Regions from separate parts of the Pseudoalteromonas sp. NEC-BIFX-2020_015 genome, predicted to be linked through region 3. Evidence: predicted binding sites of a transcription regulator. Region 3 holds the regulator's gene; each other region holds the start of a gene.
What was found. The regulator sigma-54, encoded in region 3, starts transcription at its own class of promoters, with help from an activator protein. The targets are predictions, from matches to a motif close to GTTGGCACGNNNNTNGNNT.
Positions count from the first base shown of each region.

Region 1: flgJ (flagellar assembly peptidoglycan hydrolase FlgJ) is a predicted target of sigma-54. The motif match lies at 3,373-3,391, and genes of this name have one in related genera.
Region 2: glnA (glutamate--ammonia ligase) is a predicted target of sigma-54. The motif match lies at 4,571-4,589, and genes of this name have one in related genera.
Region 4: HH219_RS03315 (YggN family protein) is a predicted target of sigma-54. The motif match lies at 5,881-5,899, and genes of this name have one in related genera.

Region 1 is NZ_JABCJL010000008.1:24,774-32,623, reverse strand. It holds gene flgL (flagellar hook-associated protein FlgL) at 1-362, opposite strand, end outside; gene flgK (flagellar hook-associated protein FlgK) at 365-2,368, opposite strand; gene flgJ (flagellar assembly peptidoglycan hydrolase FlgJ) at 2,370-3,335, opposite strand; gene HH219_RS07740 (flagellar basal body P-ring protein FlgI) at 3,606-4,700, opposite strand; gene flgH (flagellar basal body L-ring protein FlgH) at 4,713-5,396, opposite strand; gene flgG (flagellar basal-body rod protein FlgG) at 5,414-6,202, opposite strand; gene HH219_RS07725 (flagellar basal body rod protein FlgF) at 6,224-6,988, opposite strand; gene flgE (flagellar hook protein FlgE) at 7,218-7,850, opposite strand, start outside.
Region 2 is NZ_JABCJL010000027.1:20,926-28,775, forward strand. It holds gene ntrC (nitrogen regulation protein NR(I)) at 1-1,284, opposite strand, end outside; gene glnL (nitrogen regulation protein NR(II)) at 1,302-2,372, opposite strand; gene HH219_RS17345 (DUF4124 domain-containing protein) at 2,463-2,975, opposite strand; gene glnA (glutamate--ammonia ligase) at 3,109-4,515, opposite strand; gene typA (translational GTPase TypA) at 5,025-6,848, shown strand; gene HH219_RS17360 (methylated-DNA--[protein]-cysteine S-methyltransferase) at 7,156-7,689, opposite strand; gene HH219_RS17365 (MBL fold metallo-hydrolase) at 7,791-7,850, opposite strand, start outside.
Region 3 is NZ_JABCJL010000024.1:22,933-30,782, forward strand. It holds gene HH219_RS16190 (BON domain-containing protein) at 1-452, shown strand, start outside; gene HH219_RS16195 (YqaE/Pmp3 family membrane protein) at 514-672, shown strand; gene mgtE (magnesium transporter) at 1,580-2,938, opposite strand; gene HH219_RS16205 (HPr family phosphocarrier protein) at 3,060-3,332, opposite strand; gene rapZ (RNase adapter RapZ) at 3,347-4,189, opposite strand; gene HH219_RS16215 (PTS sugar transporter subunit IIA) at 4,210-4,662, opposite strand; gene hpf (ribosome hibernation promoting factor) at 4,667-4,954, opposite strand; gene HH219_RS16225 (RNA polymerase factor sigma-54) at 4,984-6,480, opposite strand; gene lptB (LPS export ABC transporter ATP-binding protein) at 6,547-7,272, opposite strand; gene lptA (lipopolysaccharide transport periplasmic protein LptA) at 7,269-7,802, opposite strand; gene lptC (LPS export ABC transporter periplasmic protein LptC) at 7,792-7,850, opposite strand, start outside.
Region 4 is NZ_JABCJL010000003.1:69,072-76,921, forward strand. It holds gene HH219_RS03275 (cytochrome b/b6 domain-containing protein) at 1-415, opposite strand, end outside; gene HH219_RS03280 (AraC family transcriptional regulator) at 588-1,439, shown strand; gene HH219_RS03285 (AzlC family ABC transporter permease) at 1,469-2,155, shown strand; gene HH219_RS03290 (AzlD domain-containing protein) at 2,152-2,451, shown strand; gene HH219_RS03295 (iron-containing alcohol dehydrogenase) at 2,491-3,645, opposite strand; gene HH219_RS03300 (LysR family transcriptional regulator) at 3,804-4,673, shown strand; gene HH219_RS03305 (glutathione peroxidase) at 4,837-5,319, shown strand; gene HH219_RS03310 (hypothetical protein) at 5,362-5,550, opposite strand; gene HH219_RS03315 (YggN family protein) at 5,949-6,746, shown strand; gene HH219_RS03320 (PLP-dependent aminotransferase family protein) at 6,803-7,850, opposite strand, start outside.

The sequences.
Region 1 (7,850 bases), on a different contig from region 3:
ACATTACTTTGAATTGATTTGATTTCTTCTGCAATACCTTGACGATCTATATCACTATATGCACCATTACCAGCCTGAATAGCTAATGTATGTGCTTTTTCAAGTGAAAGTTTGATATTTTCAAGCACACTCTCTTGAATATTTAAACGACTGGTCAACATAGTAATATTTTTACTAAATTGTTCATTTGTTTGAATTTTATCTGTATACAGTAATGCACGCGCAGTCGCTGAGGGGTCATCTGAGGCAGTTAAAACACGTTTTTGAGTATTAACTTGCTCTTGTGCTTTATTGACATTTTGTTGATTTTTCAAAATAGAATTCACACTACTTTGATACATTAAATTGTTTGATAAACGCATAATTACCTCGTAGCACCAAGTAAAGTGTCAAAAATAGTACGGGATGTCGCAAGCACCTGAGCTGACGCTGCATAAGATTGCTGAAAGCGCAGTAAATTGGCCGCCTCTTCATCAAGATTAACCCCTGATAATGATTCATACCAAGCCTCTGATTGTTTTGCTAACGCTTCAAAGGCTGCACCATTTGTTTTTGCTTGGTTAGTTACAACGCCTACATCGGTTACTAAAGCCCCATAAGCTTGATTAAAGGTCTTATGATTATCTGCTGTCGCTGTGGTGACAACATTTTGACGTACTAACTCACCATTTTGTAACTCAGCAAGTTTTAACCCATTACGGTTATCATCAAAGCCACCTGTATTAAACTCTAATGTAAAGGTATCACCTGTTGCTGGCGTGCCTTCAATATTAAAATCAAAACCATAACCATCAAACGGAGCGCCTGCTTGAGCTAAAATATTCTCAGCCGGTGGCGTTATTGTAAATGTACTCGTACCGCTGCCGTCTGTAATTGTATACTCGTTTAAATTCGCTGTTTTAACTAAACTAACATCACCATTAGTCAGCCCTGGCGGTGTTGCTGTAAAACCACCGGAGTCAATACTCGTCACATCACCTACAGATATACTCGCTTCACTGGTGTTATTAATATCATTTGCGGTACGAATTGGAGCAGCTAATGCTAAATCTTCTGGCCTATTCGTTGCCATTTCTAAGCTAGATGCAGCCTGAGCATTCAGTTTTATCTGAAATTGATCATCAACGTTTCCCGTACCAGAGACATTAATCTGCAAACCAAACGATTCACCACTGGTAATCGTTGATGAATCAACAATACCGCCAACAATATTAGCCGTAGAGGCACTGCCGAGTGGCTCACCTTTATTATCAACAGGCTGAATTTCAACTGTCGTTGCACTGGTATAAGTAATAACAAAGTCACTTGCAGGTATTTCGCTGCCTTTGCCAGGCTCTAATGTGGCAGTCATTGCCGCTGTACCTGTATTAGCTTGATATGCAAACCCACCGGTTGTAGGTATAGTAAAAATATCGCCACCTAGCTCACCATTACCATCCATTCCAAGCCTATTTTGCTGATTAAATGCATCTGCAATCGCAAGTCCCATTTGCCCTAACTGGTTTTGTGCTGGTACTAATACATCATCACGAAATGCCAGCAGTCCACCAATTTTACCTTTTAGTTTACCTACATCAACTTCAAGCGGCACAGCTTTGCCGTCGTTTATATCTAGGTGAAGTTCTTTAAAGTTAGGATCAGGGTCACCGCGCATTGAAAATAAATTAAATGAACCACTTTGCATTACAAGTGCTTCTCCTGTGCCCATAAACACCAGTTTTTCACCATTAGGGCCGTCTAACGTTTCAATATCAACCAACTCTGATAACTCGCGTATTGCTTGATCACGTTCGTTAAACATGGAACTTGCATCAGCAGCATTTCGCGTCCCATTAACAGCTGCGACTTGTTTGTTAAGCTTGCTGATATTCTGTACTAACGTATTCGCTTCCCCAGAAAATATTTCAAGCTGCTCGTTCACAATATTTTTTTGATCAAATACGATCCCAGATAAACGCTCCATTTGACTAATTAAATTTTGCGCATCAGTCATTACTAGCGAGCGGGCAACCGTTGAAGAGGGCTGATTTAAACTCTCCTGCACATTATTAAAAAGGGAGTTTATACTGGTAGATAAGCTATTAGACTCTTGAGAGAATAATGTATCTACTCGGCCAGCTTCGCTAACAAATTGATCAAAGAATGCTTTATTTGAAGTATCGCGATTTAGTTGTTTTTGTGCGAACTCATTAAGTAATCTGTACGTATCACCACGACCAACTTGATTATCGATCATAGTCATGTGCTCTGTACGCTCGCGCACATAGCCCACTGTATTTACATTGGCAATATTCTTGCTGGTCGTTTGCAGTAATTCTGTATTAGCACGTACACCAGAATTAGCAATGTCTAACAAATTAAACGACATTTTAATTTACTCCTTGGCGAACCAATGTTGCCGCCAATGTTTTAAGCTCAGTGCGATTAAGTACCTGCTTAATTTTATCGGCATAATTGGGGTCGGTTGCATACCCCGCTTTTTGTAATGAATCTAAAAAAGCGGCAGGTTTTGCGGTATTTTGTAAGGCTTCTTGATAACGTGGGTTTTGCGTCAAAAATTCAACAAAGTCATTTACACTGTCTTTGATTGAGTCATAGGCTCTAAAGCTAGCCTGTTTTTTAACAGGCATACCTTCTTCAAATTCAAGTGTAACTTTACTGGCTTTATCACCTTGCCAGCTTCTATCTGACTTAATATTGAATAAATTAAATGAGCTATTACCATCACTTTTATTAATAATGTGTTTACCCCAGCCAGTCTCAAGTGCAGCTTGTGCAACCATTACAGCAGGGTTTAACCCTATTTTTTCTGCGGCTGTTTTAGCGTGCTCCCACACACTTGAGATAAACTCTTCAGCATTTTCAAACTGTGGTTTTTGCTGCTTTTGCGCTTTACTGGCAGAGGCTGAGTCAACGCTAGCATCAGTACTTTTACCGTTTGCACGGTTATCACTTGAAAACTCATTAACTGAGCGCAGTACAGACCCTGGCATAAAGTTTTTAGTATCTGGGGAGAGTTGTTGAACAATAATATCAGCCAAACCTAGCGAGCCTTTTGAAGAAAGCTCAACGGATAGTTGCTGGTCATGCATTTCTTCAAAGAACTTTACACCGCTTGAATTAAATGGACTTTCTTTATCCTCAAAGGCTTCATTTGCTTTGCGCATACTTTTAAGCAACATTTGCGTAAAGATAGATTCAAATTGTGCCGCTGCTTTTTTCAGCGCTTCTTTAGACGCTTCAGGCGAAGCCCCGCCCTTTAAGGCCTCTTGACGAAGTGAGTCAAGATTCCCTAAATCAAAGAAGTTTTGTTTATCGAGATGATTAGTATCCATCAGCAATTTGACACAATAGTTAATAATACTACTAACAATGCAATAATTGAGCCAAATATCATATTGGCGTGTTGGCGTGTTGGCGTATTGGCGTGTTGGCGTGTTGGCGTGTTGGCGTGTTGGCGTGTTGGCGTGAAAGTAAAACAAGTATGCTAGGTGGTTACAAAGTAAAGTTAGCCTCGGCTAGATTTTTTATCCAGTAAACAAATGTCTACAATATCGCGAAGGCGGTAATGTAGACATTCGTGAATGTCACTAATAGATCACATGTTAAATCACAACAAGCTGTCCATTTATTGCCCCAGCTTCTTTTAGTGCTTCTAAAATGGCCATTAAATCACCAGGTGCTGCGCCCACTTCATTAATAGCACGCACTAAGTCATCAAGGCTTACACCTGGATTAAAAACAAAAGCACGCGAATCATCTTCGTTCACATCTATTATACTTTGATTAGTAACGACCGTTTCCCCTTCAGCCAGTGGGTTTGGCTGCGCCACATTTTGCTGCTCTGCAATTGTTACCGTTAAACCACCATGAGTAATTGCCGCAGGTTGTAATTTTACATTTTTGCCAATCACAATCGTACCAGTGCGCGAATTAACAATGATTTTTGCGGCGGTATCAGCAGGCTTAAACTCTAAATTTTCAAGTGTTGATAAGTAAGAAACACGTTGCGATGCATCTCTTGGAGCAATTACACGTATTGATGCGGCATCTATCGCTGTTGCGCTATTTGGCCCGACCAGATCATTTATCACCTGCTCTAAACGTTTTGCCGTTGTAAAGTCAGGGCGATTTAAATTAAATGTAATGTAGTCGCCTTGCATAAAAGGGCTTTTAATCGCACGCTCCACCGTCGCACCATTTGGAATACGCCCCACTGTGGGTGTATTTATAACAACACGGCTACCATCGGCCCCTTCAGCGCCAAGTCCACCAACAATTAAACTCCCTTGCGCTATTGCATACGTATTACCATCAACCCCTTTTAGAAAGGTTTGAATTAAGGTACCACCACGTAAACTACCCGCGCTGCCAATTGAAGAAACGGTAATATCAATTCTTTGTCCTGGTTTTCTAAATGCGGGCAATTCTGCATGGACTGCAACAGCAGCCACATTTTTAATTTTTGGTTTTAAAGTAGCTGGTAATGTAATACCAAAACTATTTAACATACCTTTAAAGCTTTGTTCAGTGAATCGGCTTTGCTCACCAGTGCCAGGTAAACCTACAACCAAACCATACCCTACGAGTTGATTTGAACGAACACCTTCAACCATTGATACATCTTTAATACGCTCTGCAAAAACATTGGCGTGCCAACCTAATAAGCAAAGAGTAATTAATACTTTAAAGCCATTCATAATAACGATCCTTTAAAAAGGGAACAGTGCACTACTGAAGAACTGCGTTAACCAACCCGCACTTTGAGACTCTTGTAATTGCCCTTTGCCTGAATATTGAATTCTCGCATTAGCAATGCGATTAGAGGTAACTGTATTATCTGCAGTAACATCTTGTGGACGCACAAGCCCTTCGAGTCGAATAAACTCTTCACCTGTATTCAACGTCAGCCACTTTTCACCACGAATCACTAAATTTCCATTTGGTAACACACGCATTACGTTTACTGAAATATCACCAAATAAACTATTTGATTGGTTTGATTTTAAATCGCCATTAAAAGACGAGCCACTGCCAATGCCAAATTGAATGCTATCGCCACCAATATTAACCGGCAACCCCCCTAACCCAACAACAGGATCAAGACTTGCGTCACTTGTTTTATCAGTTTGAGTTTTTGCAGCTTTTGATGACTGTGTTGACTCTTGCAGTTTCACCGTAATAATATCGCCTGTGCGCAGTGCTTTTTTATCTGAATAAAGATCATTCGATAAATAACTATCAAATAGTGAACCTGTCGCTACAACTTGCTCTGTTGCAGGCTCTGGATACATAGGCGCATAGTAAGGGTCATCCTGAACCACATCAGTATTTTGGCTTGTCATACAGCCACTTAAAAATAATACACCCGTTAAGGTTATGGTAAAATTACGCATCACTTTGCCCCTAATCATTAAAGTTGCTGATTGATATAACTCATCATTTCATCCACAGCTGAAATAACTTTTGAGTTCATTTCATAAATACGCTGCGTCTCAATCAAGTTAACCAATTCTTCGGTCACATTAACATTAGACGTTTCTAATGCGCCTTGTACCACAGAACCTAAGCCTTCAAGACCTGGATTACCTTGCACTGGAGCACCACTGACGGCAGTCTCTGTATATAAGTTTTGACCAACAGGCTCTAAACCCGATGGATTAATAAAATCACTAATTGTTAGCTGCCCAATCACGACATTCTCAGCCTGCCCTGCAACACGTACAGATACTTCGCCGTCTTGCGAAATTGTGATGGACTGTGCATCATCAGGTACATTCATTTCAGGTTGAACCGGAAAACCTGCACCAGCGGTTACAATTCGACCATCTTCATCTGTCGTAAATTGGCCGTTTCGCGAATAGGCAATATTGCCATCTGGTTGTAGTATTTCGAAAAAACCAGGACCCGAAATCATCCAATCTAAGGAGTTTTCAGTGGTCAACATATTACCTTGAGAAAAGTTCTTTTGGTTGGCAACAACCTTAGCACCCGCACCAAGCATTAAACCTGATGGCATTTCTGTATCTTGCGATGAACGACCACCCGGCTGGTTAATATTTTGATAAAGTAAGTCTTCAAACACCGCTCGGCTCTTTTTATAACCGACAGTACTGGCATTGGCTAAGTTATTTGAGATCACCGAAATATCGGTTTGTTGGGCATCTAAGCCTGTTTTACTGATCCACAATGCAGGATTCATTTTTGTGTCCTCTCAATAAGGTTAAACAATGCGCATCAACTGAGTTTGACGTTCGTCAATTTCTTCAGCTGTTTTCATTAACTTAACTTGTAATTCAAATTGGCGTTGATGGCTTATCATATCCACCATCTCATGTACGGGATTCACGTTTGACATCTCTAACATACCGCTCATCACTTTAACGTTTGGTGAGATATCACAAAACCCACATAAATCATCAATGAGTAACTCAGGCTTTGGTCTAAACAGGCCATCATTGCCTTTTTCAAGTTCAGAGTTATTTGCCTTAATGACCTTAAGGCGATCAACCACTTCTAAGAAGTTTGCTGGCGCACCTTGCGGGCGAACCTGAATCGCTCCGTCTTCACTAAACTCTAATTTTTCAATTGGTAACGGCAAAATGATCGGGCCACCCTCACCTATTACCTGACGACCATGACTCGTTATTAAAGCACCATCAGGGGTGATATTTAGTGTACCAACTTTGGTATAAGCTTCTTTGCCTGATGCATCTTGAACACTTAGCCAACCTTTATCGCTCAAAGCAATATCTAAATCACGGCCCGTTTCAACGATACCGCCTGAGGTCATGTTTGAACCTGGTCGCTCTTGCATTGAGAAAACGCGGGTAGGTAAACCTTCTCCAAAAGCTTGCATCGAACGAGCTTGTGCAAAGTCCGCTTTAAATCCAGTCGTATTGGCATTTGCTAAATTGTTTGCTTTGAGCGCGAGGCCCCGCATACTTTGCTTAGCCCCAGACGCTGCAATGTAGACCATCTTGTCCATAACATCGACTCACGTTAAAATTCTATAACGTAATAAATGCAAGATAAGTGCCACAATAAATTGACGCTAATTTAAGCTAAGGCCCACGGGCAAAGAATAAGAATAAATTAGGCAAAGCAGTAATCAAATCGGGGGATTAAAAAAGGCCGCCAATTGCAGGCAGCCTAGGTGTCGGATCGTAAATAAGAACCTTACAGTATTAACTCTTAACTTAAGTTCAAGTTAATGATTAACGGATCTGCAAGATTGCTTGTTGTAATGTAGAGTTAACTTCAAGTGCACGTGAATTTGCTTGGAAGTTACGTTGTGCACTGATCAAATCAACCAATTCATTGGTTAAGTTTACATTTGACTGCTCTAGAGCCGATGAGTTAATTGAACCCAATGTACCTGACCCTGGCTCACCAGCAATTGGCTCACCCGATGTTAAGCTCTTTTTCCATGAAGTATCACCTGCTTGCTGTAGGCCCTGTGAGTTTGAAAAGCGAACCATAGCCACTTGGCCTAAGAATGAGGTATCACCATTGCTGTATGACGCAACGACCTTACCATCTGTACCAATATCAATCCCCGCTAAACGCCCCACTGTCGCACCATCTTGTTCAAGTGCTTTAACTTCAAAACGACTTGCGTATTGAGTCGGTACTTTATTACTCGTACCTGCAGAGTCACGCCAATTTACCGTAATTTCGTTCGGAAATTGTGCGCCATTACTCAATAAAGTGCTTAAACCTGCCGCAGCACCTGATGGCAATACTACATCAGGAAAAGTTGTTTCTGGCGCTGCTACATCAGGTAAACCTGCGGCAGTAAATTGCAATGAATCAATCGGGGTATGTGCTCCAGTTGCTGTTGCAGCACC
Region 2 (7,850 bases), on a different contig from region 3:
CGTTTTAATCAAGCGGGTTTCTAATTGAGCTTGTACGTTAGGCCAAATATTCTCTTTACCTTGTTTAAGCTCTTGATTCAGCCATTGCTGAAATGCATCGAGCCAGTCACCTTCTTGTTGCGACGCCTCTACTTCGAGAATCTCAGGAGGTAAATCTTGCTCACTGACTAATTCACCCGGTGCCATAACGGTTAGCCAGCGGCAAGTATTCTCTAATTGACGAACATTTCCGGGCCAGTTGAATAAGCGCAGTTGATCGGTTGCTTTTGGGCTAAGAATTTTGCTTTCTACTTGCAAGTCTTTGGCGCTTTTATGCAAAAAGTGTTGCGCTAAGCGTTCTATATCTTCGGTGCGTTCACGTAGCGCGGGAAGGCGTAACCTGACGACGTTTAAACGGTGAAATAAATCATCTCTAAACTTACCCTGCTTAACGAGATCTTCAAGGTTTTGATGTGTTGCAGCAATAATACGCACATCTACTTTAATACTTTGATGCCCACCAACACGGTAAAATTCACCATCTGCTAATACGCGTAATAAGCGTGTTTGCACATCCAATGGCATGTCACCGATTTCATCTAAAAATAAGGTGCCGCCATTAGCTTGTTCAAAACGGCCTTTACGTACGCTATCAGCACCTGTAAAGGCACCTTTTTCGTGCCCAAAGAGCTCTGACTCAACCAGTTCCTTAGGAATGGCGGCCATGTTTAAAGCAATAAATTGATTTTCTTTTCGTGGGCTATGGTTATGCAAAGCACTGGCGACAAGCTCTTTGCCTGTACCAGACTCACCATTAATGAGCACACTCATGCTTGATGCCGATAGTTTACCTATAGCACGAAACACCTCCTGCATAGCGGGGGCTTCACCAATAATGTGCGCACTTTTGGGGGGAGCTTGCTTACGCTTGGTCTTTTTTGTCGCATTCGCACGGCACGCACTTTCAACAAGGCTGACGGCTTCATTTAAATCAAATGGTTTGGCTAAGTATTCAAAAGCACCTTTTTGAAACGCATTGACTGCTGAATCTAAATCTGAATGCGCGGTCATGATAATAACTGGCAGCCCTGGGTTTTGCTCTGCTATTAGTTCTAACAGTGCCATACCGTCCATTCCGGGCATACGTACGTCAGAAATAAGCACAGTCGGTTGGCTAAATTTAAGTGCAGTGAGGACATCTTGTGCATTAGAAAAGCTTTCAGCGTTAAATCCTGCACGGGTGAGTGCTTTTTCAAGTACGAAACGAATTGATGCATCATCATCTACAAGCCAAACTGTTTTCATAGGTGCTCCAAAACCGCTTAATCTACAAACGGCAGATATATATTAAATTCTGTATGACCAGGCCAGCTATCACAATCGATGTAGCCATTGTGTTGGTCGATCAAGGTTTGCGCTATCGAAAGGCCTAGGCCAGAACCACCTTCTTTATTCGTGATCATGGGGTAGAATAGCGTTTCTTTAATGCTAGGATCGATACCTGGTCCATTGTCTGAAATTTGTATTTGCAAGGCCTTTTTAGGGGGTTTTCCGGGGCGTCGTTGGCGCTGGTTGATGCGTGTTTTAATTTTGATTACACCACCATTCACTAATGCTTGCTGCGCATTACGTACGATATTGAGCACAACTTGCTGAATTTTACCTTGGTCAATAAACACATCGGGTATACTCGGGTCGTAATCTTTTTCTAAACTGATGTTGGCACAGTTGTCGAGAGTACTTAACCTGATAACCGACTCCAAGGTTTGGTGAATATTACCGTATGATTTTTGCGGTAATTGATTCGGCCCTAGTAATCTATCAACCAGTTCTCGCAAGCGATCTGCTTGCTCAATAATTAGCTCAGCGCATTCATCCCGTTCTTGCTGATCAACCTCATACTGCAATAATTGCGCCGCTCCACGAATACCACCTAAAGGATTTTTTATTTCGTGCGCAAGCCCCCTAATTAGGTTACGTGCAGCTTGGTATTGGTGCATTTGATTTGAAGCTTGATCGTGGCGGATTTCATCATCCGTTTGCCGACATTCGAGCAAAATATAATAGGCATTTTCCAGCATAACGCGTCGTGCACTAATCGCTAATTTAGCATGGCGAGAATCAACGAAAACTACGTCAGCTCTGTGCTGGTGGCAATCTACACCATCAATTAGAGCGTATTGCGCTATTCGTTTTAAATCAATTGAGTGGTAACTAAATAGGCTATCGAAAGATTGTTTTAAAATACGTTTAGGGCCTAAGCCTAATAGCTCACTCGCACTGTCATTGGCGTACACAAGGGTAAAACGTTCATCAAGTAAAATAACGGCCGTAGTCAGATTTTGCCAAATACTTGCGAGGAGTTCGGGGCGGAAAATATTATTGTTGGGCATGGTTGCACCATTTTAGTGCGTTGATGATATTTAGCAGCTTATCACAGAGTTACGTACAAGAAATGTGTCGTGGTAGAAAAAACACTATTCTTACAAAGACGATGCCCTATGCATAAAAAAAGTGCTGCTTTCACTAACCGAGACCACAGAACCTTCGGAGTTAAATAGTTTCAATTGCAATGTGTGCTCACCTCGGTTTACATCACGAAGTGCAAAAGTACCCGTGTTGCTCGGCTTAGCGAATGCGACACCATCAACGAGTAATTGAATTTTAAAACCGCTCTCAAAGCGTGGAACTATTCTACTAGTAACGTAAACAGACCCTGTATTTTCACGGACAGTTTCTTCATTAGTGGGTGAAGCAATAACAATTTTAAAGTTGACCACCGCAGCGGGCTTATCTTCATTTAACACGGTAATATCAACAGCGGGCATAGATAAATTTTGGCTTGATAATTTAATTTCTTGGGCTCCTGCTCTAGGGCTGTCAGAAAATACCAGTACGCCATGTTTGTCTTTCCACGAGTAGATTTTTTTGTCACCGCCGTAGCTGTTAATACTAACTAAAGACATGCTTAAAAGTAATAAAATTGTTTTTTTCACTGTACAGTCCTGCATTTTTTGCACTAATTAAACTGTAGTGGATAATGACCAAATTTACCATAAAAAAAGCCCGTAAAACGGGCCTTGAGAACACATATATATTATCTATTAGATAATTTTCTCTACAGCGTTATTAGCAGCTATAGTACATTTCAAACTCAACTGGGTGAGTTGTCATGTTAAGCTTTTCAACTTCCTGACTCTTAAGTTTGATGTAAGCATCAATTAAGTCATCAGTAAATACGTTACCTTGCGTTAAGAACTCACGGTCTGCGCTAAGTGCACAGAGTGCTTCATCAAGTGATGCCGCAACAGTTGGGATCTCAGCTGCTTCTTCAGCAGGTAAGTCGTATAAATCTTTATCCATTGCATCGCCAGGGTGAATCTTGTTTTTGATACCGTCAAGGCCTGCCATTAACATTGCAGAAAATGCAAGGTATGGGTTAGCTGTTGGATCTGGGAAGCGTACTTCGATACGACGACCTTTTTCAGACGGAACCACTGGAATACGAATTGATGCAGAACGGTTACGTGCAGAGTATGCAAGCATAACTGGCGCTTCAAAACCTGGTACTAAACGCTTGTACGAGTTAGTCGACGCATTTGCAAACGCGTTGATTGCTTTAGCGTGTTTGATAATACCGCCGATGTAGTAAAGTGCATCTTCAGAAAGACCGCCATACTTGTCGCCTGCGAATAAGTTAACACCGTCTTTAGCTAAAGACTGGTGACAATGCATACCAGAACCGTTGTCACCAACAACTGGTTTAGGCATAAAAGTCGCAGTTTTGCCATATAAATGAGCCATGTTATGGATAACATATTTCATCTCTTGGATTTCATCTGCTTTAATTACCATCGTATTAAAGCGAGTCGCGATTTCATTTTGACCAGCGGTTGCTACTTCGTGGTGATGTGCTTCTACTACTTGGCCCATTTCTTCTAGAACGAGACACGTAGCTGAACGCCAATCTTGGAAATCATCAACTGGAGCAACTGGGAAGTAACCGCCTTTAACGCCAGGACGGTGACCTGTGTTGCCATCTGCATATTCTTTATCTGAATTCCAAGCAGCTTGCTTAGAATCAATTTTGTACATTGAACCAGACATATCCGTTTTGTATTTAACATCATCAAATACGAAAAACTCAGGCTCAGGGCCAAATAAAACTGTATCAGCAATACCTGTAGAACGCATATACTCTTCAGCGCGTTTAGCAACTGAACGCGGGTCGCGCTCATAACCTTGTAATGTTGCAGGCTCAACGACGTCACAACGTAAGATTAATGTCGCTTCTTCTGTGAAAGGGTCTAGCTTAGCTGATTCAGCAACAGGCATTAATACCATGTCTGATTCATTAATACCTTTCCAGCCAGCAATTGAAGAACCGTCAAACATTTTACCGTCTTCAAAGAAATCTTCATCAACTTGGTGATGAGGAATAGAAACGTGTTGCTCTTTACCTTTTGTATCAGTAAAGCGTAAATCAACGAACTTAACGTCATTTTCTTTAATAAAATCTAAAACCGATTGTGACATGTGTCCTCCAACTGTTGGGTTTTATTTTTGCTGCATAATTGCTTTTGTTTATAGTAAGCGTTTTCTGTGCCATATTTATAAGTCTTTGTTTATAAGTTTAAAAAATATAGTTCTACGTTATGCTACCTATTGCGTTGCACCAATGTGAAGCATGAAAAGATCATTTTGGTGCGTAACGGGATTTGGTACGACTTGTATGAATTATAAACACAGCTGTAAAACTAACTTACTTATAAAATACTGTCAAAATATGGCATGAAATGTAATGAATGTACAAAATAACAGTTAATTCAGAAATTAAATTAATAAAAATGTCATATATAAAACAGATACTTATTGGAACTATTAAGAAAGTTTTGAAATATATATTGGATAAACTTTCATCCATGTCATTTATAGGGGATAATATGCGCCCTTTTAAATCCAATGCTGGGACATCTCGTGAAAACGCGGGTGAGAGCGTAAAGCCCCTGCAGGATCATTGAGATTCAATTTCTCTGAGTGAATATATGAGCATCGAAAAGTTAAGAAATATAGCGATTATCGCGCACGTTGACCACGGTAAAACAACACTGGTTGACAAACTACTTGAGCAATCAGGTACATTAGAAACACGCGGCGGTAACGAAGAGCGCGTGATGGACTCAAACGACATTGAGAAAGAACGTGGTATTACCATTTTGGCTAAAAACACAGCCATCTCATGGAACGATTACCATATCAATATCGTAGATACTCCAGGACACGCCGATTTTGGCGGTGAAGTTGAACGCGTACTTTCGATGGCTGACTCAGTATTACTACTTGTTGATGCTCAAGAAGGTCCAATGCCACAAACGCGTTTCGTTACGCAAAAGGCATTCGCACAGGGCTTAAAGCCAATCGTTGTTATCAATAAAGTTGATAAGCCTGGTTCACGTCCTGATTGGGTTATGGATCAAATCTTTGATTTATTCGACAACCTTGGCGCAACTGACGAACAGTTAGATTTTAAAGTAATCTACGCTTCAGCTATCAACGGCTGGGCAACACTAGATTTAGACGAGCCATCAGACAACATGGAACCTATGTTCAAGATGATCGTTGACGAAGTATCACCACCGGATGCAGATCCTGAAGGTGACTTCCAGATGCAGATCTCTCAACTAGATTACAACTCTTATGTTGGCGTAGTTGGTATTGGTCGTATCAAACGTGGTTCTGTTGCTCCTAACCAACAAGTTACTATTATCAGTGCTGATGGCACAACACGTAACGGTAAAATTGGCGCAGTACAAAGCTACCTAGGTCTTGAGCGTATCGAAACTGATAGAGCTTACGCTGGTAACATCGTAACTGTAACAGGTATTGGTGAGCTTAAGATTTCTGATACAGTTTGTTTCCCAGGAAACGTTGAAGCATTACCACCACTAAGTGTTGATGAGCCAACTGTAACAATGACATTCTCTGTAAATAACTCACCTTTCTGTGGTAAAGAAGGTAAGTTTGTAACATCACGTAATATCCGTGAGCGTTTAGACAAAGAATTAGTACACAACGTAGCACTTCGCGTTGAAGATACTGCTAGCCCAGATAGCTTCCGTGTTTCTGGTCGTGGTGAATTACACCTAGGTATCTTAATCGAGAACATGCGTCGTGAAGGTTACGAGCTTTCTGTTTCTCGTCCAGAAGTTATCTTACGTACTGTTGATGGCGTTCTAGAAGAACCGTATGAAACAGTAACTATTGACTGTCAAGACGAGCATCAGGGTTCTGTTATGGAACAAGTTGGCCTACGTAAAGGTGAACTTACTAACATGACTCCAGATGGCAAAGGCCGTATGCGTTTAGATTTCATGATCCCTAGCCGTGGTTTAATTGGTTTCCAAACTGATTTCATGACGCTTACATCGGGTTCTGGTCTTATGTACCATACGTTTGATCATTACGGTCCTCACAAAGGTGGCGACATCGGTGTTCGTAAGAACGGCGTAATGATTGCAAATGCAACGGGTAAAGCACTTACTAACGCATTATTCAACTTACAAGAACGCGGCCGTTTATTCATCGGTCACGGTGTTGAAGTATACGAAGGTATGGTTATCGGTATTCATAACCGCGATAACGACCTTACAGTTAACGCCCTTAAAGGCAAGCAGTTAACTAACGTACGTGCATCTGGTACAGATGAAGCGCAAACGCTTTCTCCGCACCTTAACTACTCACTTGAGCAAGCGCTTGAGTTCATCGATGATGACGAGCTAGTTGAAGTTACACCACTAAACATTCGTATCCGTAAGCGTCACCTTACAGAAAACGAACGTAAACGTGCGGGTCGTGCACCTAAGTCATAATCTATTAATTTAGAATAATGATTTCAAAAGCCGCTGTATTGTAAGATACAGCGGCTTTTTAGTGGGTGAAAACAAGAGTTGTAAGCTATAAGCGGTCAGATTAGAACAAGCGTGGTTGGGTAGATTGGTTGTAGGTGAAAGACAACCACATAAAGCTTTACCTAAAACAGATTTAGACACTAAAGCTAACACCATAGGTGGGAATTTACCTCGCGCAGGCGCTAACGTAATTACTTTTTCGGGATAAATCTCGACCTACAGTTTAAGTAACTCAGTAATTTCAAGGTGAATAATAACAGGGCAGAGGTTAAGCTAAAAACTCGGTTTTGGCTTGTCGTGAATGAATCACATTTTGAATGTCGAGTTGTTGGCTTTCTTTTGATGGCTTAACTTCAAAGCCTTCATGGCTGAGTAACCACAATTTACGCTCAATTCCTCCTGCATAGCCTGTGAGTGAGCCATTACTGCCTATCACTCTATGGCACGGTACAATTAAGCTAATAGGATTTCGGCCATTAGCGCCGCCAACGGCCTGAGAGCCTTTGGGCTTATTCACCATTTTAGCGATGTCTAAATACGTGACGACTTCACCATAGGGAATGTTTGATAAGCAGTACCACACTGATTTTTGAAAATCTGTTCCTTTAGGATCAAGGGGCAGGTCAAATTCTTTGCGTGCTTTTGCGAAATACTCATGTAACTGTTTTTTACACTCAGTTGTTATATCGCTGGCTATGACGTGGGTTTTTATTTCCCCAGAAAATATAACTTGAGTAATGCCTTTATCTGATGCTTTAAATTCAACACACCCTAGCGGTGTATCAATATAATCGACAAACATTGCAGTCGTTTCCCTCGTTGAAAAGTTAAGTGGTTTCGCTAAAACGTACATTGTCTGATTCGCTCAGTAATATCGTCGAATGCTCTACAGCTTGTTAATGACTACAATTGCACACTTTCACCTTCATTAAGAATATATAGCTGTACTTGTGAATCCATTTT
Region 3 (7,850 bases):
ATGGAAAGGCGGAAACAGTTCTTTTAATGAACACTAACCTAAACAATTTTGACATTAACACAGATGTAAAAAATGGCAAGGTTGTACTGACAGGTAAAGTTGAAAGCGAGCTTGATAAAGAGTTAGCTGAAGAACTAGTACTAAGTCTTGATGGTGTACTGGGCGTAAATAATGAGCTTACCGTTGTAAAAAATGCTGAAATCAAGCACAACGATAACGATAGCGTTGAAAGTGACTTAACTGACGCAAAGATTAGTACTGTTATTACTACACGTTATTTATTCAACTCAGAAGTTGGCGGTACAGATATTGATGTAGATACTGACAAAGGTGTTGTGACACTCAATGGTACAGTAGACTCTGATGCTGAAAAGCAACTTGCGGTTAAAATTGCTAAAAATGCTGAAGATGTACGTGATGTAGTTGATAATTTAACTATTATCGCAGAATAATTTTAGTTAGAAACGCCCAGCTAGGCTGGGCTTTCTACTCTTATAACAAGGAGTGTAAACAATGGATTTAATACGTATTTTATTATCGGTTTTAATTCCGCCTTTAGGTGTGTTTTTACAAGTTGGCCTAGGTGCACAATTTTGGATTAATATTTTATTAACGCTATTAGGTTATTTTCCAGGCCTAATACATGCAATATACATTATTGCGAAACGTTAAATTTATTAGTTAGCGACAAGGAATGAACAGCAAGGACGGTAGCATATTCAAACCATTTCAAAATATGAATTTCTGTATCTTGAGGTTGTTTGGGTATATAAAGCGTAGCAGGAGATCTTTATGGAAAAGGTAGCGCAACACAATCAGGAAGAAAAAACACGCCTCCCAAAAGCGTTATGGACAGCGCAACAGTGGAAGCGAGTTATTTATATGACTCAAGGAATGAACAAATAATCAAGTTGATTAGTTAAGGATAATAAAAACTACAAGGATTGGCTCAGGAGTTAAAAGGATATTTATATTTATACGGACATTTTTGGAACTGCCTATTTAAGGTATGTGTTTGCACAAGGATCAAAAAGGATTTTAGCTAGGATGTTTACATTCAAATTATAAGTGCATGCTATTTACTAATAGAGAGCATGCACTTATGACTCACCAGAATTCTTCAGTATTAACTTACGTCCCAAATTTTAAGAAAATCCGCGCAAGGTAAATCCTGCCTGAGGCCGTGGTTAAATCATAGCAGTTTAAATTTGTGTAGGCGGGTCTTTATGCCGCGCGAATTTTTGGAAAAGATATTCGGTTCTAGGAAAGTAATAGATTCTAAGAAAGTAATAAACTAGTCGGGATATATGCTTTTTCTGTGTTGTTTCAGGCAGTGCGCGAGGTAAACTCCCGCCTACGGCCGTGGTTAAAATCATAGCAGTTTAAATTTGTGTAGGCGGAGCTTTATGCCGCGCGAATTTTTAAAAGATATTTGGTTCTAGGAAAGTAATAGATTCTAGGTAAGTAATAAACTAGGCGGGATATATGCTTTTTCTGTGTTGTTTCAGGCAGTGTGCGAGGTAAGCTCCCGCCTACAGCCATGGTTAAAATCACTGTTTAAATTTGTGTAGGTACGCTCTTAGACGAGCAGCCAGGTTGCGGTTCCTAAGAATGCGAATATGCCGACAATGTCTGTAACGGTTGTCAGTACTACGCTACCAGCAAGGGCGGGATCTATTTTCATTCTTTTCAAGATCAGTGGGATACTTGCACCAGCGATGCCCGCAGCAACTAGATTCATAAACATTGCAAATGCGAGTACGCCACCAAGTTTAAAGTCCCACTGCCAAATTGCGACTACACCTGCTATCAGAATTGACCAAACAATACCGTTAATCGCGCCAATAGCGAGTTCTTTCATAAGTAAGAAACGTTGGTTAGTTTGGTTTATATGACCAACGGCAATACCACGTATTACAAGTGTTAATGTTTGGCTACCCGCAACGCCACCCATTGAAGGCACTATGCCATTCAATACAGCAAGGATAGGTAGGATTGCTAAGGTGTTTTCAAAAAAGCTGGCAACAATAGCTGCCATAAGTGCTGTTAATAAGTTAACTCCCAGCCAAATAGAGCGTTTTTTAGAGCTTTTTAATACGGGGGCAAAGGTGTCTTCTTCATCATCAAGACCCGCCAAGCTTAATAGGCTATGCTCGGCGTCTTCTCGGATAACGTCAACGATATCATCGATTGTAATACGACCAAGTAGATGGTCGTTATCATCAACAACAGGTGCTGATATCCAGTTATGGCGCTCAAATAGTTGGGCTACTTCCGTTTCATCCATTGAAATAGGAATGGACTCACAATCTTCATCCATAAAATCACGAATGATCTTATCCGGCGAATTAGTCAATAATGTGGTTAGTGACATAGCACCTATAAAGCAGTTGTTTTTATCAACGACATAAAGGTCATCGGTGCCCTCTGGTAGTTCACCTCTTAAGCGTAAATAACGAAGTACCACGTCGATAGTGACATCTGGACGAATGGTTACGGTATCTGTATTCATCAGCGCACCAGCAGAGCGCTCTTGATATGAAAGAGCTTGCGTTGCGCGTTCTCTGTCTTGGCTATCCATTGCGCTAACAACGTCTTGATAAACAGTGTCAGGCAGGCTCCTTAGCACTTCACCTAAATCATCATGCCCCATGTCTTCAGTGGCCGCAGCAATATGCTCCGGTTCCATTTGGGCGATAATACCTAAACGAACATCTTCTGAGAGTTCTTCGAGTACGTCACCTTGAACATCAGGGTCAACTAGTTGCCATAGTTGGGTACGAGTTTTATGGGGGGATGACTCAAGCAGTAATGCGGTGTCACATGGAGCTGTTTTTGCCAACATACGCCTAACTTGAACAAACTGACCACTGTTAAGTGACTTAGTCACTTGTTTTAGTTGTTGTAGTGGGTAATCTTGTTCAAAAGCTTCAGGCATTGGCGTCCTTAAATAATTAATACACTTTTAGGGTAGGGTAGACTTCGATAATTAAGCAGGCTGATTGTTATAACCAACATGCTTATTCAGTTTATCGCAATTTGTAAAGCGATACTACGAGCTATTCTTGCTCGTTAAATTTCTGTGCAATAAGTTGCCCTATTGCCGCTAGTGCGGGTTCTGCATCGGGGCCTTCGCACACTACTTTTACTTCTTTTCCTTGGCTACTTTCAAGTAACATTAAGCCTAATACGCTATCTCCAGCGGCTTTTTTGTTATCTTGATGAAGCGTAATACTGGCATCGAACTGCACGGCTAGTTGCGCTAATACACTGGCTGCACGGGCGTGTAAACCAAGCTTATTTTCTATTAAAAATGTATCTTCTAAACGCATTGGTTTCTCTTCGTTTATTCTTGTTCGCGATGGCGAATCTTCACATTACTATGGCTCATTGCAAAGCTTTCGCCAATGGTTTGTGCTAAATACACTGAACGATGTTGTCCACCGGTACAGCCGATTGCAATTGTTAAGTAGCTACGATTATTGCGTTCAAGGTGTGGTAACCATGTTTGCATAAAAGTTTGAATTTGCCATGTGAATTTTTGCACTATGCTGTGACTCGCTAAATAATCTTTTACCGGTTGATCAAGCCCTGTTAGTGGCTTTAATTCAGGTTCCCAGTGTGGGTTTGGTAAAAAGCGCGCATCAAATACATAATCAGCTCCCTTAGGAATGCCATGCTTAAAACCAAATGACTCAAATGTAATGATCAGTTTTTTATCTTTTTTGCCTAAGATTTTTTCGCGAATTGATTCAGCCAGCTGGTGGACACTTAAATCGGTTGTATCAAGAATAAAGTCGGCGCGGGTAATGAGTACATCTAATAGCACTTTTTCTTGTTTAATGGCTAAATCAAGTGGCAGTGAATCTAAAGAAAGTGGGTGTAAACGGCGTGTTTCAGAAAAGCGCTTAATGAGCGTTTGGTCGTCACTGTCTAGATAAAATAGAGTTGGGTTTGCAAACCCCGGAAGATACTCAAGAATATCATTAAACTCTTGCTGTTCTTTGGGTAAGTTACGCACATCAATACTGACGGCAATCTTATCGTAGTTATCAGATACACTGCGTACTAACGACGGTAATAAGTTTACAGGGATATTATCAACACAATAATAGCCAAGGTCTTCTAATACACGCAAAGCGACAGATTTACCTGACCCTGAGCGCCCACTGATGATAATTAATTCCATGTAAACTCTCCTTCTTTTAACTACGACTGTTCAACAATGACTTGATATAGATCTTGGTCTGTTTTTGCGCTACGTATTTGTTTACAAAACTCTTTGTCGTTGAGTTTATCAGCAATTGTAGCTAACGTCTTTAAATGAAGTTCACTGTCACCATCAGGTACGATGAGTGCAACAAAAATATCGACGGGGCGATTATCAATGGCATCAAAATTGATTGGTTGTTCGCTTACTAAAATTAAAGCGAGTGGTTCTTGTGCGCCACTCATGCGACCATGCGGGATCGCGATACCACGGCCAATACCTGTACTACCTAATTTTTCTCTATTTAATAGAGCACTCAATATGTCTTGTTGTGATAAGTGAGGAAGCCGTTCATGAGCCAATTGGCTGATAAATTCGAGGATACGTTTTTTGCTATTAAAAAGGACCGCAGCTTTACTGCAGTCCTGACAAGTAAGTGAACTTAGTTTCATAGTGTTAGTGTCGAGCGTGCTTCTCTTTGTGTTTGATAACTTGACGGTCGAGTTTATCGATGAGCCCGTCAATCGCGGCATACATGTCCTGGTGCTGCGTTGAGGCAAATAGCTCTGCGCCACTGACATGTAATGTTGCTTCTGCTTTTTGGTTGAGCTTTTCTACGTCAAGAATAACATGGACATTGTTGATGTGATCAAAATGCCTCTCAAGCTTCGCAAACTTATTGTTTACATAGTCTCTTAATGAATCAGTAATTTCTACGTGACGACCAGTTAAATTTAGTTGCATAAGCATTTTCCTTCTTGTGGTTTTACGCCTTAAATCAAGCTTTTACGTTGATTTGACGGTGGAATAGCTAGCGATTCACGGTACTTTGCTATTGTTCGTCTAGCTACTTTGATACCTTGCTCTGCCAATATATCTGCAATTTTACTATCACTCAATGGTTTAGCTGAGTTTTCTGCTGCAATCAATTTTTTTATGAGTGCACGAATTGCTGTCGATGAGCATTCTCCGCCATTTTCGGTACTGACATGGCTTGAGAAAAAATACTTTAACTCAAAAATACCACGTGGTGTATGCATGTACTTCTGGGTTGTTACCCGGGAGATTGTTGATTCATGCATTTCAACCATTTCAGCAACATCGTTTAATACCATAGGTCGCATAGCCTCGGGGCCATGCTCAAAAAAACCTTGCTGCTGTTTAACAATGCAGTTCGTTACTTTGAGTAATGTGTCATTACGACTTTCTAGGCTTTTTATAAACCATTTAGCTTCTTGTAAATGAGAGCGAATAAATTGGCTGTCAGTGCTCGATTTTACAGAGCGCGACATCGCCGCATATTGGCTGTTAACTCTAATTTTTGGCATGCTATCAGGGTTGAGCTCTACCACCCAGCGGCCTTTAATTTTTTTCACTGACACGTCGGGAATAACGTACTCTGACTCTTCTCGAACTATGGTATCCGCAGGCTTTGGATTAAGGCTGTGGATGAGTGTCATTACTTCTTTTAGTTCATCTTCCTTTAGCTTAGTCTTTTTCATCAAAGTACGATAGTCGCGACTAGCTAATAAATCGATATGATCAGTTAAAATCATTTTTGTTTCGCTAATCCAAGGCGTTGCAGGATCAAATTGATTTAGCTGAATACATAAACATTCAGGTAGGCTGCGTGCAGCAATACCGACCGGATCAAATAACTGAATACGCTTTAATACCGCTTGAACTTCATCAAGTTCAATTTCTTCTTCGTTATTACCTTTGTTTAGGCTTTCAGCAATGTCTTCACAGCTTAATGTAAGAATACCTGAGTCATCAACCGCTTCGACAATGGCTATCGCGATAGCTTCGTCAGTCGGACTAAAATGTGTCAGCTGTAGTTGCCACATAAGGTGATCGTGGAGGGTTTCAGATGAAGCGCCTTGATAAATAGATTCATCTTCAGGCATTGGCCCTGATGAAGAGCTTGGTGCGGCGCTCATGTATTCATCCCATGTAACATCCATCGCCATTTCGTCGCTTACGGTATCTTTTGCTAGCGCTTCACTGCTTTCTTGTTCGTATTCACTTGGCGTGTCATCAGCAGAGGCACTGACAGTTTGATCATCAGTATCTTGTTTTTGTTCGTTCTTACCACCTGATTCATCACCAAAGTCATTTTCATCGACCTCAAGTAATGGATTGCTATCTAGTGCTTCTTGGATCTCTTGTTGAAGATCTAATGTGCTCAACTGCAACAAACGAATAGCTTGTTGTAGTTGTGGTGTCATTGTAAGTTGCTGGCCCATGCGCAGCTGGAGTGATTGCCTCATGTATCTCTAACAATCCTTTTATTGTTGTCATAATTAAGTCTAGCAGAACCTTAGCCGGGCGTGGCTTTATAGCCTAAATTGCTCACCCAAATAAACGTCGCGGACTGTTTGGTCGGCAAGTACATGCTCAGGAGTGCCTGATGCAATTAACTCCCCATGAGAAACTATGTAGGCTTTTTCACAAACATCAAGGGTTTCTCGTACATTGTGGTCGGTAATAAGTACGCCTATCCCACGGTTTTTAAGATGTTCAATAATCTTCTTTATATCTAACACCGAAATAGGATCAACGCCAGCAAAAGGCTCATCTAACAGGATAAATTTAGGGTTTGCGGCTAAAGCGCGAGCAATTTCAACGCGACGGCGTTCACCACCAGATAATGCCATACCTTGACTATCACGGATGTGCTGAATGCTAAATTCATCAAGTAAGCCATCAAGCGCTTCTTCACGAGCTTGTTTATTTAGCTCTTTACGGGTTTCGAGTATCGCCATCAGGTTTTGGTAAACGGTCAGTTTGCGAAATATCGAAGATTCTTGCGGTAAATAGCCAATCCCTAAACGTGCACGGCTGTGCATTGGCAATAAGGTGATGTCGTTATCATCTATGCTTATTTGACCTTTGTCGCTTGGCACTAATCCTACAATCATGTAAAAAGTGGTGGTTTTGCCTGCGCCATTAGGGCCAAGTAAGCCAACAATGCTGCCAGCGCTGACTTCTAAGCCTACATTTTTTACTACTTGGCGGCCTTTATAACTTTTTGCTAAAAACTCAGCTTTTAATGTGCTCATGGCTGACCTTTTTCGTTATCTTTTTTAGTGTTTACTGGGACTAATATTGTATGCACTCGTTCGTCTGAATTTTCATCTTTTTCAGCGCTAATTAATTGTTGGTCCATGTCGTATGTAATACTTTTGGCATTAATCTTTTGACCTGCTTGAGTGACTTGGGCGTTACCGATTAAAGTTAAATAGCGTTTATCAACATCGTAACGAACCTCATTGGCGCTGGCGCTCATAATTGTGCCATCTGTTTGTTTTTCTTCAAAGTATGCAGGGCTTCCAGTGGCAACAAGCAGCTGCTTATTATCACCTAAATCTTCACGTTTGTGCACTTCTAGGTGATCAGCTGTGATACGACGATTACCATGGATTATCTCTACGTTTTTTTCAAAAATACCGACATTTTTTTTCAGCTGTGCAAGCTGTTTATCAGCGCTTATCGATACTTGTTCTGCAAGTGGAAGAGTACCTTCAGCAAAGCTTGAAAGGGCAATGAACAAGCTAGGTATTACAAGTAAGTGAGCAAATTTATTGGTCATAATATATGGTTCGCGTATGGTTAATAAGTTCTACCACTTCGGCTTTTA
Region 4 (7,850 bases), on a different contig from region 3:
CCCACTCAACCACATTATTAGAGGCATATTGCACCAATGGTCCGTCGGTTAAAATATCGTCCGTGGTCATTAAGCCACTCACTAACTGCACCAATAACAATGCAAAAAAAGCGAGCACCATATAACTGCCCGCAGCACCATGACCCACTGGCTCATTAGTTTGTTTAAACGATTTGATTGCCGTAATAGGAGAATGTAGTAATGCACTTAACTTCGCCGTTTTACTACCAATTAAACCCCATATAAGACGCGTTAACAGCAGCGCTAATGTAAAAAAACCTGCGATAAAATGCAGTTCCATCATGCCTTCTTCAGCACTAAAATACAGTGTGGCAATTGCTATTACGAGTAGCCAGTGAAAGCTACGAATAAACCCATCCCATACTTTAATACGTTTAACCACTTGATCATCCATCGTAATAACTACCTCTTAAATATATACTCTATAATAATGCCACAGACTGCTTTACACGACTATTTCAACGCGGCGAATAACCGCAGGTATAACGCGCAATTTTTTACAAGCTTTGTATATTGGTTTAGATATACTCAAAGCTATAAGAGCTAAAATAACAAAAGCGGCGCCAATGAAAGATGAACAATCAACTTTTTATCACCATGAGAAATTAGGCGGGTTAGAGGCTTTACAAGCACGCTTTACTCATCAGAATTTTTCACGCCATAGCCATGAAGGCTACACCATTGGTTTAATTGATTGCGGCGCGCAAAAGTTTTATCGCAGTGGCAGTGACCATATCGCACCAAAAAATAGTATTATTTTAGTCAATGCCGACCAAATTCATAATGGCCAAACAGCAACCGAAGCAGGCTGGTCATACAGAGCAATGTATCCGCGTCCAGAGCAATTTGACGCACTTTCTCAAGAGTTAATAGGTATTCGCTGTGGCGCACCTTATTTTGATTTTGCTGTTTACAACAATCGCTCACTTACCCACGAATTAAATCAACTACTTAATTGCTTAACAACTACAGTGAAAAATAATAACCAACTGCATACTGAAAGCTTATTTTACAGTGTGATGACTCAGTTAATGCTGTCATTTAAACAAGATTGCCGACAATTAAAACAACTAAAACCCAAAGCAAACCTTACACATGCACAGCAATACCTTGATGAATATTGCTGTGAAGAGATAAGCCTTGAGCGAATAGCCGCCCTGAGTCACATGAGTCCATTTCATTTTATTCGCCAATATAAAAAACAATATGGTTTAACTCCTCATGCATACCAAATACAGCGCCGTATTCGCCATGCAAAGACATTGTTAAAACATGGTTTAAATGTCAGCCAAACAGCAAACGAATGTGGCTTTCATGATCAAAGTCACTTACATCATCACTTTAAATCTCGCATTGGCATTACGCCTGGCCAATATAGAAATCTATTTAGCAGTTCATTAACGAAGGATACACAGTGAAAAAGGCATTACTTAAAGGTTTTTTAGATATGCTACCGCTGTGTTTAGCGGTGATCCCATGGGGTATTTTATGTGGATCGTTAGCGGTACAGAATGGTTTTACAGCTCTCGAAACACAAGCTATGTCACTATTGGTTTTTGCAGGCTCAGCGCAACTGGTTGCCATTGAACTAATGGCTGGTAATACGCCGTTATTAACTATTTTATTTACTACTTTTATTATTAGTTCACGGCATTTTTTATATGGGTTAGCGGTACGCCACAAAGTAATAGATCAACCTTTGCGTTGGCGCCTACCTGTAAGCTTTGTACTCACTGATGAATTATTTGCATTTTCTCACCACCGCAAAGCCTACCGTACAAAAACGCGTTTAACCTATGCGCTAAGTGCCGGATTTAGTTTTTATATAGCGTGGAATTTATGGACTTTTATTGGCATTGTAGCAGGGAGTTTATTGCCCGATTTAACCACCCTCGGTTTAGATTTTGCCATTGCCGCAACATTTATAGCGCTGGTTATTCCTGGCATAAAAAACCTTGCAACCTTAGCAACGGTTGTAACCGCAGGCATAGTTGCTAGCGTTTTAAAAAGCCAAGGGTTTGAGTTGTGGTTGGTTGTTGCTGCACTGAGTGCTATGACCGTGGGGTATATTATTAGCCGTGTTATTAGTCACACAAATAGCCAAATACATATAAAACAGGCGCCTAAATCATGATGACAACTATTTTATTAATGGCCTGTATTACTTTTTTTACCCGTTACTTATTTTTACATCGCGCTTTGCCCTTTAAAGTCGGACCAAAAATGCAGCAATTTTTAAGCTTTAGCGCCCCTGCAGTGCTCACTGCTATTTGGGTGCCTATCGTATTTGTAACAGATAATGGTATTAACCTAAACTGGCAAAACCCATACCTCAGCGCTGCAGTTGTCGCAATTATTGTCGCGTATAAAACGCATAACATTTACTACACAACGCTGGCTGGTATGGGCCTGTTTTTAATTTTGAATTAGCGCCAAATCAATGCGCCAATTCAATTGCCGATACTGGCGCTAAACACTGGCAAGTAAAACAGCACGGCTCTTTTCAAGAGTAACTTGCTCTCGCTCACCGAGCGCTGTCATGCCGTGGCGCTCAAGCTGCTTAACAATTTTATCTGCCACTTCTTCACCTAAGTTGTAATCACTTAGACGAGTTGGCATGTTTACACTATGGAAAAACGCCTCTGTTGCAGCAATTGCTTGCTCAATAGCGGCATCTTCATCGCTAATATCAAGGCCTAAAACACGTTGTGCATATTGTAAAATTTTACCGCGTTTCGTTTCTTTTTGCTCAGCCATCATACGTGGCAATACAATCGCTAACGTTTGTGCATGATCAAGGCCATACACTGCCGTCATTTCGTGCCCTAGCATATGCGTTGACCAATCTTGCGGCACACCAGCACCAATTAATCCATTTAAGGCCATCGTTGCCGACCACATAATATTAGCGCGCACTTTGTAGTTGTCTGGCTCACTGAATGCTTTTGGGCCTTCTTCAAGTAAGGTCATTAAAATACCTTCAGCAAAACGATCTTGTAACTTAGCGTCTACATCGTACGTTAAGTATTGTTCCATAGTATGAACAAACGCATCAACAATACCGTTAGCTACTTGGCGTTTAGGCAATGAGTAAGTCACTGCAGGGTCAAGCACAGCAAATTGCGGTTGTACAAATGGGCTAGCAAATGGCAATTTGTCATGACTATCAAGGTTAGATACAACACTAAAGGTATTTGACTCAGACCCCGTTGCTGGCAAAGTTAGCACTACACCTAACGAAATCGCTGACTTAATTTCACCACCTTTAGCTAAAATATCCCACGGTTCACCTTCATAATTTGCCGCTGCAGCAATAAATTTACTGCCGTCAATAACAGAACCGCCACCAACAGCTAAAATATAGTCAATCTGTTTCTCTTTAACTAAAGTAACCGCTTTCATACACGTTTGATAACTTGGGTTTGGCTCGATACCTGCAAATTCAAACCAAGTATGCTCACTTAACGCATTACTTACTTGTTCATAAATACCATTTTTTTTGATGCTGCCGCCGCCATACGTAACCAGTACTTTTGCGTCAGTTGGGATCTCACTTTTAATTAATGCGATTTGTTGTTCGCCAAAATGAATTTTTGTTGGGTTTGCAAAACTAAAATTTAACATGCTTGCTCCATTAATTGATTATGCATAATGCGTGGTGACCAAATGATTGTAGACTTTTAACGTTTAAATTAAAGATTAAGATCAGGCAATCACTTTTGCACAGCTGCAACAATGAATGATATAAACTATAATTACTTAATATTTTGAGAACATAATATATGTGGCAAGGCCTTGATGAATTTTTACATGTCGTTGAACATGGCAGCTTTACCCATGCAGCAAAAGCTATGGAAGTGTCAACATCTCATATTAGTCGCCAAGTACAACAATTAGAAAACCGCTTAGGCTCAGTGCTGTTTCAACGTACCACCCGTAAAATAAGCTTAACTGACGCAGGGCGTGAATACGCAGTTAAACTCAAAGCCATAAAACAAGAACTTATAGACGCTAATAATCAATTACAAGGCGAACAACGCAGACCCAAAGGCCTTATTCGCATTACCGGCGCGGGGGAATTTGTCGCAACTAATGTAGCACCCAAAATTGTTGAATTCGTAAAACGCTACCCTGACGTGGAAGTCGATATGGACTTTAATAATCGCAACGTTGACCTCGTAGAAGAAGGTTTTGATTTAGCCATTCGTTTTGGGCGTATGCAAGACTCGAATTTAATCGCGAGACCACTATGCCCTCGCATCATGACGCTCGTTGCAAGCCCTGACTATTTACAACAAAACCCCGCTCCTACAACACCTCACCAGCTCACTAAACATAATTGCTTAGTGGCAATGGGTAAACGCTGGCGATTTAATTTTAATGGCGAAATCAAAGAAGTAAAAATTACTGGAAACTGGCGCAGTAATCATCCACGCGCATTACTCAGTGCAACATTGGGTGGATTAGGGATTGCCCACTTAGCTTGCGATATTGTTGAGCAATACGTGCAACAAGGCCAATTAGTAACGCTGCTTGATGAATTTCAAGTCACTGATAATGCATCTTGGTTAGTATACCCACGCAAAGATTTAATGCCGTATAGAGTACGTTTATTGATTGAATATTTACTCACAAGTTTTAGGGCGTGTTGACCTTTTCAGATTAAAATTCGTTCAATCCAAAGGCGATTTAATCGCGGCGCGAGGTTTGTAACTGAGTGGGCTAAGTAAAAAATCGAGCAAAGCTAGATTTAAGCTGTATGTCTGCCACAACTCAGGATAGAATTTACCAAACAACAATAATAAAGTGAGTATTATGAACGACTTTCACCAACTTTCAGCCACAAACTTACAGGGCCAAACATTTGATTTTAGCAGCCTTGAAGGCAAAGTAGTTTTAATTATTAATACCGCCAGCAAATGTGGCTTTACACCGCAATACGAAGGCCTGCAACAATTGCATGCAAAATACGCCGAGCAAGGATTGGTGATTATTGGTTTTCCATGTAATCAATTTGGTCAACAAGAACCTGGAAATGCTAAGGATATCGAGCAAGGCTGTTTAATTAATTATGGCGTTGATTTTGTGATGATGGGCAAAGTGGATGTAAACGGCGAACATGCACACCCCGTGTTTAGACACTTAAAATCAGCCTTACCAGGGTTTTTGAGCCGTAAAATAAAATGGAATTTCACAAAATTTTTAATCGGCCGCAATGGCGAACCTATTAAACGTTTCGCTCCTTTTACCAAGCCGCAACAAATCGAAAGCACGATCATTAAAGCACTTAAAAACTAAAAGCAATAAAGAGGCATACGCCTCTTTATTTTAAACTGTTGCTTAGTGATTCATGTACTCATCAAAGTCATCATCACCTAAGTTTTTACGCAAGCGTTTTTGCTCCAGGTAGTCTTCCAACTTTTTCTTCACCTTTTGCTTATTCTTGTCGTGTTGATTACGCCCAACCATTTCGTACTCGTCTTCAACAAAAGCGTCATCTAGCGCATCGTAACTAAATGTCTTACCCACAACCCACTCCATAAAGTGTTTGAGACCAATGTAGGATTTTTATCACTGCCATTGGTAAAATTAAAATGTTTAGTGCGCTTATTCAACATAGTGAAGCGCACCAAAGTAAAGCCACAACCCATTCTAAAATGATGTTATGTCAGTAATGTGAATAAATAGCGTTAAATTTGAATTCTGGAAAGTGAGACTTTTTTATCGAAACGATAAACATTATTTATGCTTATAAATTTTTTAGTGATTTTGACTAAAAATTAGTGTTTTTATCATTTAATAGACCAATCAAAAAACAAAGAAAACACCCTAACAACATGATTATTAATATTAATTTTTTTTGGCATCAAACTTGATAACAACTAAGTAAGCATTCGTTATAATCAACACATTAGCAGGATATAAAAATGAAAAAATTACTTTTAGTAGGTTCTTTATTTATTGCCACAGGGGCAATGGCGCACAATGATAACGACTCGCATATTTCATTTAGCGGCGATTCGTGCAAAGTAGAGTTTCAAAATGATGTTCGCATTAAACCAAACGAACTCGAAATTTTTACCGCTAACGATCACACCATGACTTTCACTAACAATGGCGAGCTCATTGTTGATGGCCAAACATTGGCATTAGATGACCAGCAGCGTCAAGCAATCAGCGACTACTCAGACAGCCTACGAGGCCAGCTACCTGAAGTTGCTAACATTGCACTTGAAGGTGTAAAAATTGCCGGCGTTGCAATTGAAGAAGTCGCCAATGCATTTAACATCCAAGGTCTAGACAGTATTAATGACCTAATGGCAGAGATTCAGGTTGAGGTAGAAAATACCTTTTATCAACAAGGTGCCTTTGTAATGGGCCAGCAAAGTTTCAATGACTTTGGCGAAAATTTTGAAAGCCATTTTGATGAACAAATTGAAAGTGCCGTTGAATCAGCAATGATGCAATCAATGGGCAGTATTTTGATGGCATTAGGGTCTGAGTTAATGGGTGCCGGCGGCGATATGCAAGCCTTTGAACAGCGTATGGAAAATATGGGTGCACAAATAGAAGAAAAGGTAGAACTGCAAGCAAACGCACTAGAAAAACGTGCTGATGCATTATGTGATAATTTTTCAACGATTGCAGCGCAAGAGCAGCAACTTGTTAAATTAGTACCAGAGCTAAAAAATTATCAATTATTTAGCTACAAACAAAACAACTAAACTCATATAACAATTTGATATCCCTTTAGCAGCACTCTTTTAAACGTGCTGCTTTTTTACTTTTTAGCTAAATGTATTAACTCACCAAGTTTAATAATTGCTTGCTCGACTCGTTCATTCCAAGGCAAGCCATAACTTAACCGTATACAGCTGCGATACTTATTCGTTGCCGAAAATATATAACCCGGTGTAATACTAATACCATTCTCTAGCGCAAGTTGAAATAGCTTAATACTGTCAAAGCTTGGCCCTAAATCAACCCAGACCACGCAGCCACCTTGCGGATCACTAATACGTGCCGTGGCAGGAAAAGCTTGCTGCAAACACCAAATCATCCGCTCTTTATTGGTACGCAGACGCTGCCTAAGTAATTTTAAGTTACGCTCATAATCACCACTGGCCACAAACTCATATAACGTCCATTGATTAATTAAAGATGTTGAGCAGCTTAGTGCTCGTTTATAACGCCTTGCGCGCGCTGCAAACTTTCCCGCAATTAACCAACCAACCCGATAACTCGGAGCCGCTGTTTTTGAAAACGAAGAACACGTTAACACGAGCCCCTTTTTTGAATACGCTTGTGCAGGTATGCCTCGCTCGGGAGTAAAATGCAAATCGCCGTACACATCATCTTCAATAAGCACTACATCTTGTGATTCTAATAGCTCAACTAATTGTTTACGCTTATGATCCGGCATAAAGCTGCCAACCGGATTGTTGATCGAAGTTGAAAACACACAGGCTTTAATATCGTGATCTTGCAAAGCTTGGTTCAGATCATCAAGCCAGATCCCATCATCAGGACATAGCGGGATCTCCAGCGCTTTAAGGCCTAAACTCTCGATCAATTCAATGATCCCAAAATAACAAGGTGACTCGATCGCAATCACATCTCCCGGCATTGTCGCACATTTTAACGCGATCGCTAGAGCCTCTTGTGCGCCATTGGTGATCACTAATTCATGGCTATCAACCCCAATACCAAAATCTAAATAACGATGGATCAACTGCTTTTTAAGCGGCGCAAAACCATCCATCGCCCCATAGTTTATTGCACGACTCCCTGCAATCGACATTACCCGACGCATGGTCCGGCTAAGCATT